DNA from 3 places in the Pseudomonas sp. Marseille-Q7302 genome. Region 1 is predicted to be linked to each of the others. Evidence: predicted binding sites of a transcription regulator. Region 1 holds the regulator's gene; each other region holds the start of a gene.
The links. The regulator LexA, encoded in region 1, represses DNA repair genes until DNA is damaged. The targets are predictions, from matches to a motif close to CTGTNTNNNNANACAG.
Positions count from the first base shown of each region.

Region 1 (4,197 bases):
GCCGGCCTCACCCATGCCGGCGATGAAGGCGCCGCCCAGTTCGATCACCTGTTCCGCGTTACCAAAGGACCGCGCGCCTATGACCTGGCTGCGTTGGTAGTCGACATCCAGCACCGGGGCGAAGCTGAAGTCCAGGCCCACTGCCAGGACCTCGGTCGCCATCAGCCAGCCACAGAGCCGACTCAGTTCGACGCTGTCCGCTCGGCCGCTCAACTGACCCATGGCCGGCAGGCGCACCACGTCGCGGCGCAGGCGCTGCACACGGCCGCCTTCCTGGTCCACGGCCAACAGCAGCTCGGGCCGCACCGCGCGAATGGCGCGGCACAGCTCCCGTACCTGGCCGGGCGTTTCGATGTTGCGGGCGAACAGAATCAGTCCGCCCACCTCCGGTTGGCGCAGCAACTGGCGATCCTCGGCGGTAAGCCAGGTGCCAGCGATATCGACCATCAGGGAGCCTTGCATGGGTACCTCGTCCGAATGCTCCGGCGCATGGCGCCGTGAAAGGGACGCAAGCTTACCCCAGGCGCCCTTGGCGCCGCAGCCTAGTAGGTCTCGGCCGTCTCCACCGCGACTGGACGCCGCGGCCGATACTGCGCCTGGGCCAGTTCGGGCTCCTGCATCGCCGTGGGTGCGCGCATGCCGGTGGCCAGGAAGGGCACCATCAGCCGCAGCACCTGGTCGGTGTGGGTATCGACGCCGAAGTCGTTTTCACCAATTGCCCGCAGCGCCTTGATGCCGGACATGCTGAACACCGCCGCGCCCAGCATGAAGTGGGCACGCCAGAACAGCTCCAGCGGCGGAATCTCGGGCACGGCTCTATTCACCAGCAGCAGGAAGCGGCGGAAGGCCCGGCCATAGGTCTGCTCGAGGTATTTGCGCAAATGACCCTGGCTCTGACTGAACGCCAGGCCCAGCAGGCGCATGAACACCGAGAGGTCGTTGCCGTGCCGCGGCTTGATGGCCAGGGAATGATCCACCAGCAGATTGAGCAACGCCTCCAGGCTCACCTCCTCCCCGTTCTTTGGCTGCCACTGATCCAGATCCCGCTCCAGGTTGAAGCAGAAGGGATCGAGAAAGCGCGAGAACACCGCCTGGATCAGGGCCTTCTTGGAGCCAAAGTGATAGTTGACGGCTGCCAGGTTGACCCCGGCTCGCGTGGTGATGAGTCGCAACGAGGTTTCGGCGAAGCCGCGCTCGGCGAACAACTGTTCGGCGGCATCCAGAATGCGTTCAACGGTATCCGACTGCGCCATGACCTTCCTCGATAGATGAATTTCCGTTTGAAACATATGTTTCAAACGCTACCTAAGTCAATCGCGGGCTGGTCTGCGAACAGCCATGCGAAGCCCCGGAAGGCACGTCATTCCGTCATTTGAACGCTATTTGCCGTGAATCCGGCCTGTCGTCCGAAGCCAGGGGCAGCGGCCTTGCCTAGCACCCAGAGTTACTGTATATAATCACAGCATCATTAGACGACGCGACGTGCATCATGCTGAAACTGACACCGCGACAAGCCGAGATTCTGGCCTTCATCAAGCGTTGCCTCGAAGCCAATGGCTTTCCGCCTACCCGCGCGGAAATCGCGCAGGAGCTTGGTTTCAAATCGCCGAATGCGGCTGAGGAGCATCTCAAGGCCCTGGCCCGTAAGGGCGCCATCGAGATGACGCCGGGTGCCTCCCGGGGCATCCGCATTCCGAGTCTGGATACGACGCGCAAAGCCGATGAAAGCCTGCCGGTCATCGGTCGAGTGGCTGCTGGCGCGCCCATTCTGGCCGAGCAGAACGTCGAGGAAAACTGTGCCATCAATCCGGCCTTCTTCCAGCCGCGTGCCGACTACCTGCTGAAGGTCAAGGGCATGAGCATGAGAGACGTCGGCATCCTCGATGGCGACCTCCTCGCGGTCCATGTGACCCGTGAGGTGCACAACGGTCAGATCGTCGTGGCTCGGGTGGGCGATGAAGTCACCGTGAAGAGATTCAAACGCTCGGGCAACCAGGTCACCCTGTTGGCGGAAAATCCCGAGTTCGCCCCTATCGAAGTCGATCTTTCCAGCCAGGAATTCGCCATCGAAGGGTTAAGCGTCGGCGTCATCCGCCGCTAACGTCTAGGGCTGGCCTGCGGGTCAGCCTCTTGTCACCGCCTTTTGCCTTACGCCGAAGTCTTGATCGGGGGTATCTGTTCGCGCTCCGGAAAGCGCTCAAGACCAGGCTGAGCACAGTGACGTCATGTATCCGTGGTACATGACGTCAAGTGGATTTGATCGAGTCGCCTCTAGGAGGTCGCCATGCAATTTCCCCTGATGTTCGATGCACCGCGCTCGTCCGTTCAAGAGCTGGACCTGGCACCTGAGTTCCTGCTGCAGGAACTCACCGCATTTCTGCCCAAGTCCGGCAAGCCGGCACGGGAGCTGCCAGCCGCTCCGCTGCCGGATACCTTCAGTGAGATGTCCCTGCATGGCAGCCAGGAACAGTGCCTGCAACTGCTGGCCCCCATCCTGCGCCAACTAAGCGACAAGGACGATGCCCGCTGGCTGACCCTGGTCACCCCGCCATCGCTGCTCAGCAATGCCTGGTTGCGCAGCACCCATCTGAATCCGGAACGGGTGCTTCTGCTGCAGACGCCGAGTGCTGCCAAGACGCTGCAACTGGCCTGCGAAGTGCTCCGCAAGGGGCAGAGCCATACGGTGATCAGCTGGCTGCACGACCTGAGCGATGCGGGCAAGCAGCAATTGGCGCGCGCCGCCGCACAGGGCCACAGCCAGAGTCTGAACGTCAGATTCGCGTAGGGAACAGGCGGCGGGACGGGATGTAGCGGCGGCATTCCAGGGCGGAATGCCGGATCGAGAAAGAATCAGTGCAGGACGCGCGGTTGATCGTCGCGCTGGAGGCTATCGCCTTCGGCCAGTCGACCGGCCATCTGCACACCCAGGTTGAACATGGCCTTGGCCACCTCTATCTGCTGTCCATGCAGGAAATCCTTGGCATCGCTGGAAAACTCCAGGGTAACGAGGGCTTCCTCGTCGTCCGCACGGCGCAACACGATGCGACCATCGGAGAGTTCAACGATTTCCAGGTAGGCAGTAGTCATTCAGTATCTCCACAGCTAAGCGGATAGTGTAACAGCGTGGGGTCTGAGAGGCTGACTTGCCTGAGCCTTTTTCGACGGTCTGCAAGGCCAGCATCCTGGCAGCCTTGGATGAGTTGCTGGTGGAACGGGCCTACCACTCGGTCATGGCACCGCGGAATCTGAGCGCCGTCTGCTTGAGGCTTTCGCGCCAGGCTTCCACTTCTTCAAGACCCAGTTCCGGCTCGGCCGGTTCCAGACTGACCGCCTCGATCAGGGCCAGCGTCGGGTCCTGCTTGGGCCGTCGTGGCGCCTGGGGCGGTTGCAGCAGTCGCTGGTATTCGGCGATCAGCCGTGCCAGCCAGGTCTCCGAATTGCCCGCCAACTCGACCAGCTCGCCCATTTCCGGACTGGGCGCCTCGTTCAGGGCTTCGGGTGATAGCAGAACGGCGAGCGACGTGGCCTCCATGGTCGGGTGGCGATAGAAGCCCGCCACCTCCTGACAGAGGCCCAGCAGGGCGCCATGCAGGTGGAACAGACAGGCCTCGCGTTCGGCCATGATGCGGCCCTGGCTGTGCGCCGAAGGCGCCGCCTGAGCCGAGCGCCAGCTTTCCAGGGCCAGACCGGCGAAATAGAGCTTCTGGTTGGTGCGGGTGTAACGCTCGTTGGCCATGCCCTTCTCCTGGAGCCGACTCACGCCGGCCGCCTGTCTCCTGCCAGAACCCAGGGCTCTAGCGCTTTTCTTCCACCTGCCACTTCTTGCCGTCGTAGAAGGCCTTCCAGCCGGTGGGCTTGCCCTCGACCTCGGTCTGCACGTACTGCTCCTTGGTCTTGCGGCTGAAGCGGATCACCGCCGGGCGACCTTCGGAATCCTTCACCGGAGCACTCAGCAGATAATGGTACTTGGGATCGATCTCGTCGCGATGGGGCAGCAGTTCGCTGACCAACGGCGCACGGGTTTCGCGATTCTTCGGAAAGCCGCTGGCAGCCAGGAACAGCCCCGAAGCGCCGTCACGCAACACATAGGTGTCGTCGACCTTTTCGCAACGCAGCTCCGGCATGGGCACGGCATCCATCTTCGGCGGTGCGGGCTCGCCGTTCTTGAGCAATTTGCGGGTGTTCTTGCAGGCTGGA
Region 1 covers NZ_CBCOPK010000001.1:3,687,748-3,691,944, forward strand. The annotation lists gene nagZ (beta-N-acetylhexosaminidase) at 1-462, opposite strand, end outside; gene ACWPW1_RS17215 (TetR/AcrR family transcriptional regulator) at 543-1,253, opposite strand; gene lexA (transcriptional repressor LexA) at 1,490-2,101, shown strand; gene sulA (SOS-induced cell division inhibitor SulA) at 2,285-2,785, shown strand; gene ACWPW1_RS17230 (hypothetical protein) at 2,851-3,087, opposite strand; gene ACWPW1_RS17235 (DUF6586 family protein) at 3,218-3,736, opposite strand; gene topA (type I DNA topoisomerase) at 3,795-4,197, opposite strand, start outside.

Region 2 (4,197 bases), 3.1 Mb from region 1:
TGGTGGTGTTCTTCTCGATCAGCGCGGTCATCACGCCACCCATGGTCTCGATGCCCAGGGTCAACGGGGTAACGTCCAGCAGCAGCACGTCCTTGACGTCACCGGCCAGCACGGCGCCCTGGATGGCGGCACCGATGGCGACGGCTTCGTCCGGGTTGACGTCCTTGCGCGCTTCCTTGCCGAAGAAATCGGCAACGCGCTTCTGCACCAGCGGCATGCGGGTCTGACCGCCCACCAGGATGACCTCGTGGATGTCGGAGACGTCCAGGCCGGAATCCTTCAGGGCAGTACGGCACGGCTCGATGGTGCGCTCGACCAGCTCTTCCACCAGGGACTCCAGCTTGGCGCGGGAGACCTTGACGTTCAGGTGCTTGGGACCGCTGGCATCGGCAGTGATGTACGGCAGGTTGACGTCGGTCTGGGTAGCCGAAGACAGTTCGATCTTGGCCTTCTCGGCAGCTTCCTTCAGGCGCTGCATGGCCAGCGGATCGCCCTTGAGGTTCATGCCGCTTTCTTTCTTGAATTCTTCGACGAGGTAGTCGATCAGGCGGATATCGAAGTCTTCACCACCCAGGAAGGTGTCGCCATTGGTGGCCAGCACCTCGAACTGATGCTCACCGTCGACCTCGGCGATCTCGATGACCGAGATATCGAAGGTACCGCCGCCCAGGTCATAGACGATCACGGTGTGGTCGCCCTTGGCCTTGTCCAGGCCATAGGCCAGGGCTGCCGCGGTGGGCTCGTTGATGATGCGCTTGACGTCCAGACCGGCGATCCGGCCAGCATCCTTGGTGGCCTGGCGCTGGCTGTCGTTGAAGTAGGCCGGCACGGTGATGACCGCTTCGGTGACGGTCTCGCCCAGGTAGTCCTCGGCGGTCTTCTTCATCTTTTTCAGGACTTCGGCAGAGATCTGCGGCGGCGCCATCTTCTGGCCCTTGGCTTCGACCCAGGCATCACCGTTGTCTGCCTTGACGATCTTGTAAGGGACCATCTGGATGTCTTTCTGCACGACGTTTTCTTCGTAACGCCGGCCGATCAGTCGCTTGACCGCATAGAGGGTGTTCTGCGGATTGGTCACCGCCTGGCGCTTGGCCGGCTGGCCAACCAGGGTCTCGCCATCGTTGGTGTAGGCGATGATGGACGGCGTGGTACGGGTGCCTTCGGCGTTTTCCAGTACCTTGACGTTGCCGTTTTCGAGGATCGCGACGCAGGAGTTGGTGGTCCCCAGGTCGATACCGATAATCTTGCCCATGTAGTCTTCTCCAGAAATCTCAGATTCCGCGCGGCCCGCTCAGGGGGCCTTTGATGTTCGCTTGCCTACCAGATGGGGCCGAGCGAAAGAATTTCAAGCCTTTTCGTCGATGCTCGGCTGCTGTGCGGCAGGGGCCTTGCTCACGACCACCATCGCCGGCCGCAGCAGGCGACCATTGAGCAGATAGCCCTTTTGAAACACCTTGAGCACGCTGCCCGGCTCGGCGGTGGCGCTCTCTTCCATGGCCATGGCTTGGTGGTGTTCCGGATTGAAAGGCGCGCCGTGGGGATCGACGGCCTCGACCTGATAGCGCTTGAGCGTGTCCTGTAGCATCTTCAGGGTCAGCTCCATGCCTTCGCGCATGGGCCTCAAGGCTTCGTCCGCGGCATTGGACAGCTCCAGGCCACGCTCCAGGCTGTCGAGTACCGGCAACAGATCGCCAGCAAATTTTTCCAGCGCGAACTTGTGCGCCTTCTCCACATCCTGCTCAGCGCGACGACGCACGTTCTGCAGGTCGGCGACGCTGCGCAGCGATTGATCCTGGGCAGCGGCGAGTTGCTCTTCGAGCGTGGCAACGCGGGCAGCGAGATCCTCGTGCTGGACGTCGCCCTGAGCGGCTGCTTCGTGCTCGGGAGTCTGGGAGTTCTGTTCGTCGGCCATGGAGTCCTCCTGTGATAATGCCGGTGGGCGCGCCCTCTAATGGACGACGCCTTGATCGATGGCGCCTATATGGGGCCGCCGGCCGGCGCTTCAAGAGCTGTATGGATTGCCAGTGCCCGAGAGGCACTGTATAAACAACCAGAAAACCGCCTCCGGAGATCGTCGCATGCTGGTGCATTTGTCCGTCCGCAACTACGCCATCGTCGAACACCTCGACCTCGACCTCGAGCGCGGCATGACCGTGATCACCGGCGAAACCGGCGCCGGCAAGTCCATCATGCTCGACGCCCTCGGCCTCACCCTTGGCGACCGCGCCGACAGCGATGCGGTCAGGCCTGGTGCCGACAAGGCCGATGTCCTGGCCAGCTTCGACACCACCGACATCCCCGAGGCGCGCCAGTGGCTCGCCGAGCGAGACCTGGAGCAGGACGGCCCCTGCCTGCTGCGCCGCGTCATCACCCGTGAAGGACGCTCGCGCGGCTATATCAATGGCTCGCCCTGCCCACTGGCCGACCTCAAGACCCTGGGCGGCCTGCTGATCGACATCCACAACCAGCACGAACACCAGTCGCTGCTCGGTCTCGACACCCATCGCCGGCTGCTGGACGAATACGCGGGCGCGGGCGAACTGGTTCGCCAGGTCCAGCTCGCCGCCCAGCGCTGGCGCCAGGTGCGCCAGACCCTGGAGCGTCTTACCCGCAACGGTGACGAACAGCGCGCTCGCCACCAGTTGCTCAGTTATCAGCTGGAAGAACTCGACAATCTCGCCCTGGCCGAGGGAGAGCTGCAGGCACTGGAACAGGAGCAGAGCGACCTGGCGAGCGCCGAGCACATCCTGCTGGCCTGCCGCCAGGCCATGGACCTCTGTACCGAGAACGAGCAGGGCAACGCCCAGTCAGCGCTCAATGCCAGCGTGGCACGCCTGACTGCCTTCGACCGCCCGCCTGCGCAGATCCAGGAAGCCAGCAACCTGCTCGCCTCCGCCCAGATCCAGATCGAGGAGGCGATGAATGAATTGAATCGCTTCGTCGATCATTTCGAAGCCGATCCGGAGCGCCAACAGGCCGTGCAGGAGCGTCTCGACAGCGTCTACAGTCTTGCCCGCAAGCATCGGGTGCAGCCCGAAGCCCTGCTGGAGCTGCACGACCAACTGCGCAATGAGCTGCAATCCCTGGACGCCGACGATGTCGCGCTGGAGCGCTTGCAAGAAGAATTGGCCGCCTTCGAGCGCCACTACCAGGAGAAGGCTGGCGAACTGAGTCGCCTGCGCGAGCAGCGCGCGCCAGAGCTCGCAGCAGCGGTCGAGACGGAAATGCAGCGCCTGGGCATGCCGGGCGGCCGCTTCAGTATCACGCTCACGCCGGGCAGTACCGGTGAACCCCAGCCACTGGGCAACGAGGGCGTCGAATTTCGCGTCAGCGCCAACCCGGGCCAACCCCTGCGCCCACTGGCCAAGGTCGCCTCGGGTGGTGAGCTGTCACGTATCAGCCTGGCCATCCAGGTCATTACCGCCCAGACCTCGCGCACCCCGACCCTGGTATTCGACGAGGTGGACGTCGGTATCGGCGGCCCGACGGCCGAGGTGGTCGGCCAACTGCTGCGGCAACTGGGTGAGCGTGGCCAGGTGCTGACGGTTACCCACCTACCCCAGGTCGCAGCCCAGGGTCACCAGCATCTGTTCGTGCACAAGGAGCGCGGCACCGACGAGACGCGCACTGCGGTCGCCAAGCTGGACCGGGCGCGGCGCGTGGAAGAGGTGGCGCGCATGCTCGGCGGCGTCGACCTCACCCGCGAATCCCTCGCCCACGCCCGCAAGCTGGTGGTCAGCCGCTAGCCGTCCACAGCACCAGACATGAAAAAGGCGACTCCGGGTCGCCTTTTTCATGTCTGGATCTTCACTTGCGCTGACGGATGTACAGCACCAGGTTGTGATCGACCAGCTCAAAACCGTGCTCTTCAACAATCTCGCGCTGACGCTTTTCGATCGACGCATCGGTGAACTCGATGACTTCGCCGGTATCCACATCCACCATGTGATCATGATGACCGGTATCAGCCAGCTCGAACACGGCATGGCCGCCATCGAAATTATGACGCACTACCAGACCAGCCGCCTCGAACTGGGTGAGGACCCGGTAGACCGTTGCCAGCCCTACGTCCTCGCCTGCTTCCATCAGCGCCTTGTAAACGTCTTCAGCGCTCATGTGGCGCTGCTCGGTGGTGTCCAGCATCTGCAATATCTTGACGCGCGGCAGGGTCACTTTCAGACCCGCTTTGCGGAGTTC
Region 2 covers NZ_CBCOPK010000001.1:616,106-620,302, reverse strand. The annotation lists gene dnaK (molecular chaperone DnaK) at 1-1,252, opposite strand, end outside; gene grpE (nucleotide exchange factor GrpE) at 1,346-1,912, opposite strand; gene recN (DNA repair protein RecN) at 2,079-3,746, shown strand; gene fur (ferric iron uptake transcriptional regulator) at 3,808-4,197, opposite strand, start outside.
Region 2: the regulator LexA is predicted to act here: its motif matches at 2,039-2,054, upstream of recN (DNA repair protein RecN).

Region 3 (4,197 bases), 1.8 Mb from region 1:
AGGCGCTCCAGCCAAAGTGACGCTCTGCCAACGCTTCCACGAGATCGGTCGGTAGCGGCTCACCGTGAAGCAGGGGGAGGTCGTTAAATTCGTTAGGGGCGCTAACGCCCACCCGTGCTCCATGGGTTCTGCAGTTCGCGTACATCGCCGGGGAAAATGTAGTCGCCGACAATCAATTCGAACAGGCCAGAACCGCACCGAAGGGCGCAAGTTCGTCGTCAACTTCCTGCACAAGCGCTAGCGCTAGCGATCGATCGGGATGCCCCGGTTCGGTGGCGGCGTAGGCGCCGGCGGCTGGGGCTGCTGGGCCTGAGGGTGGGGCACCATATGCCAGCTCTCGTCACGCGGACGGCGGTCGATGTAGACCGGTACCGGCTGATAGAGGATGCCTGATCCGCGTACCTGGGTTTCCTGCCGAAAGCTGGAGGAAGAGGACGAGCCACCAACCACGGTGATGTCATCGACCGGGCGCTGGCGGGTGGAGGTCGGCGCCGGTACCACGGTGACTTCGCGCGGCGCGGCGGCCGGCGGAGGCGTGGCGGGTTTGGGCGGAGGGGTGAAGCCGTTGCTGTCGGGCAGACTCTGCAGCGGAATGGTGGTGATCTGACTATTGGTCGGGCAAGCGCCCTGGGTATAGGTCGTCCGGCCCTGGGCATCCACGCATTTGTAGACATCCTGAGCGGCCACGACGCCACTGGCGAACAGCAGGCCATAGAGCAGCGAACGCATGATGAGGCCCTCCGGGCACTCGAAGTGTCACCTGCAGGATACAAGATGACCGCGACGGCTCCCAGTATCGAGAATAAGCCTGCGGCTAATCGTCAGACCTTAAAGGCTAGGCCTGGTCTGCTGTGAGCGTATAACATCCTGAAACATTCTTTCCAGGACAGCGGCGCGTGAAGTGGTTCGTTATCGGCGGTTTTTTTCTCTGCGTTTTGTATGTGCACTTCCGCGGTCGGGTGCGCCATCGCTTCCTGCGTCAGCTCAGTGATCATTCGACGGTGCTGGCACCGCTGAACACCTTCATGTTCCTGACGTCGCGGGTACCCAATCAGCCCTATCACCCGGTGGAGCGCTTTCCCGAACTCCAGGTGCTGCAGGACAACTGGCAGCTTATCCGCGACGAGGCCCTGGACCTGCTGCGCGCCGGCCAGATCAAGAAAGCCGCCGAGCACAACGATGCCGGCTTCAACTCCTTCTTCAAGAGCGGCTGGAAGCGCTTCTATCTGAAGTGGTACGGCGACAGCCATCCTTCCGCCATGCAGCTGTGCCCGCAGACCACCGAACTGCTGCGGGGCATCGGCACGGTCAAGGCCGCCATGTTCGCCGAGCTGCCGCCCGGTTCGCGGCTGGTGCGCCATCGGGATCCCTACGGTGGCTCCCTGCGCTATCACCTGGGCTTGAACACGCCCAACGATCCGCGCTGCTTCATCGAGGTGGACGGCCAGCGCTATCACTGGCGCGATGGCCAGGCGGTGGTGTTCGACGAAACCTTCATCCACTACGCCGAGAACACCACCGAGCAGGATCGCATCATCCTGTTCTGCGACATCGAGCGGCCCCTGCGCTATCGCTGGGCCGGCGCCTTCAACCGCTGGGTCAGCGGCACCCTGCTGGCCTCCGCGGCCTCGCCCAATGACGCCAGCGACAGAACCGGCGGCCTCAACCGCGCCTTCCGGCATCTCTATCGCATCCGCCAGCGCGGCAAGGCGCTGAAAAAGCGCAACCGCTTCCGCTACTACCTCGAACAGTGGCTGCTGTTGGCGGCGCTGATCGGCGTGGTCATCTGGATCTGACGGTCGCCTTCGTCAGCCAAGACAGCGGTTCGACTTGACCCCGACGCGAATCGCCTCTAATACTGTATAAATATACAGATAGAGGCGATAGCCATGGACAACACCCCTGCAGGTCTGGCGGCATGAGCGGCGGCGCCAGCCTGGCCCGGCTGTTCGAGGAGCGGCGGCTCTGGAAGGGGCAGACCAGTCCCGAGGCCCGGCGTAGCCGGCAGCCCACCGGCGTCGCGGCCCTCGATGCCCATCTGCCCGGGGCAGGGTGGCCCGAAGCGGCCCTTACCGAATTGCTGCTCGCCGGGCCTGGCCACGGTGAGTTGCGCCTGCTCTGGCCGACCCTGGCCCGTCTGAGCCAGGCCGCCGAACGCATCGCCCTGATCGGCCCGCCGCTGTTGCCCTATCCCTTGGCCTGGCAGGCGGCCGGCGTGGTGCTGGAATCCCTGGTGGTGATCCGCGCCCAGGGCGCCGAGGTGCTCTGGGCCGCCGAACAGTGCCTGCGTTCGGGATGCTTCGGCGCGGTGCTCTGCTGGCCCGAGCGGGCCGATGATCGCCAGTTGCGCCGGTTGCAGGTCGCCGCCGAGAGCGGTCGTACCCTGGCCTTTGCCCTGCGCCCGGCCGCCGCCCTGGACAATCCCTCGCCAGCGGCCTTGCGCCTGGAACTCAAGGCGCCTCTCGAACGGGTCCACATCCGCAAATGCCGGGGTGGTCAGCCCGGTTCTCTCAGCCTGGCCGGCGGCGCTTGAGCAGGCCATGCGCTGGGCCTGCATCCTCTTTCCGCAGCTGGCACTGGATGCCGTGCTGCGCCGCCATCCGCAGCCGGAGCAGCCGCTGGTGCTGCTGGCCGGACCGCCACACCGACGCCTGCTGCAAGCCGTCAATCCGGCTGCGCGGGCCCTGGGGCTGCGTCCCGGCCTGACCCTGGCCGCTGCCCAGGCACTGACCCGCGACTTCGAGCAGCAGGAGCACGATCCGGCGCTCATCGAGACGGCCGAAGCGTTGCTGGCGGCCTGGGGTTATGGCTTCAGCTCCCAGGTCAGCCGCCACTATCCCCGGGCGCTGTTGCTGGAGGTGCAGTCCAGCCTGCCGCTGCTGGGACCCTGGCCGCGTCTTGAGCGGCGCCTACGGCAGGAACTCGAGGCCCTGGGCTTTCGTCATCGACTGGCCCTGGCGCCCAACCCGGTGGCGGCGCGGATGCTGACCAATGTCGCCGATGGTCTGGTCGCGTCCCCCGAAGATCTGCCGCACCTGCTCGACCGCCTGCCCGTGGAGCGGGCCGGTTTCGCCCCCCAGCAGGCCCAGGCACTGGTACGCATGGGCATCCGCCGCCTGGAGCAGCTCAAGGCCCTGCCCAGGGCTGCCCTGGCCCGGCGTTTCGCGCCCGAGCTCCTGCAGCAGCTGGATCTGCTGTGCGGCAGTCGCAGCCTGGCGCTGGAGTTCTATCGGCCGCCCGATCGCTTCGTGGCGCGGGTGGAACTCAACTTCGAGGTGGAGTCCCACCAGGCGCTGCTGTTCCCGCTGCGCCGCCTCACCGCCGACCTGGCCGCCTGGCTGGCCAGTCGCGACCGCGGCGTGCAGCGTTTCCTCCTGTGGCTGGAGCATCGCCAGGGCCCGGCCAGCACCCTCACCATCGGCCTGCTGGCGCCCGAGCGGGATGCAGCCCTGCTGTTCGAATTCGCCCGTGGCCGTCTCGAACAACTGCAGGTGGTGGCGCCGGTCCTGGCGCTGCGTCTGGAAAGTGAGGAGTTGCCGCTTTTCGTACCCGAGCGCCACGGGCTGTTCGACGAGCGACCGGATCAGGCCGTGGGGTGGGAGGTACTGCGCGAGCGCCTGCGCGCGCGGCTGGGCGAGGAGGCGGTGCTCGGCCTTGGCATTCAGGCGGATCACCGCCCCGAGCGGGCCCTGGTCTGGCGTCACGAACGGCGCCCGGAAACCGCCTTGCCTGGCCTGCGTCCGGGCTGGCTGCTGCACGAACCGCGCCCTCTCGACGGTCAGCCAAGACGGGTCCTGGCCGGTCCTGAACGCATCGAAAGTGGCTGGTGGGACGGCGGCGACCAGCGCCGTGACTACTACCGCATCGAGGTGGCCGACGGACGCCAGGCCTGGGCCTTCCGACGCTATGGCGAAGAGGCGCCCTGGTGGATCCAGGGCTGGTTCGCATGAGCGGCTATGCCGAGTTGCACTGCCTGTCGAATTTCAGTTTCCAGCGCGGTGCCTCCAGTGCCCTCGAATTGTTCGAGCGGGCCAAGGCGCTGGGCTACGGGGCGCTGGCCATTACCGACGAATGCACCCTGAGCGGCATCGTCCGGGCCTGGCAGGCGGCGCGCCAGGTCGGGCTGCCCCTCGTCGTCGGCAGCGAGATGACCCTGGACGACGGCCTGCGCCTGGTGCTGCTGGTGGAGGATCTCCA
Region 3 covers NZ_CBCOPK010000001.1:1,871,114-1,875,310, forward strand. The annotation lists gene ACWPW1_RS08655 (DUF4124 domain-containing protein) at 244-729, opposite strand; gene lpxO (lipid A hydroxylase LpxO) at 897-1,796, shown strand; gene imuA (translesion DNA synthesis-associated protein ImuA) at 1,919-2,533, shown strand; gene ACWPW1_RS08670 (Y-family DNA polymerase) at 2,541-3,950, shown strand; gene ACWPW1_RS08675 (error-prone DNA polymerase) at 3,947-4,197, shown strand, end outside.
Region 3: the regulator LexA is predicted to act here: its motif matches at 1,859-1,874, upstream of imuA (translesion DNA synthesis-associated protein ImuA).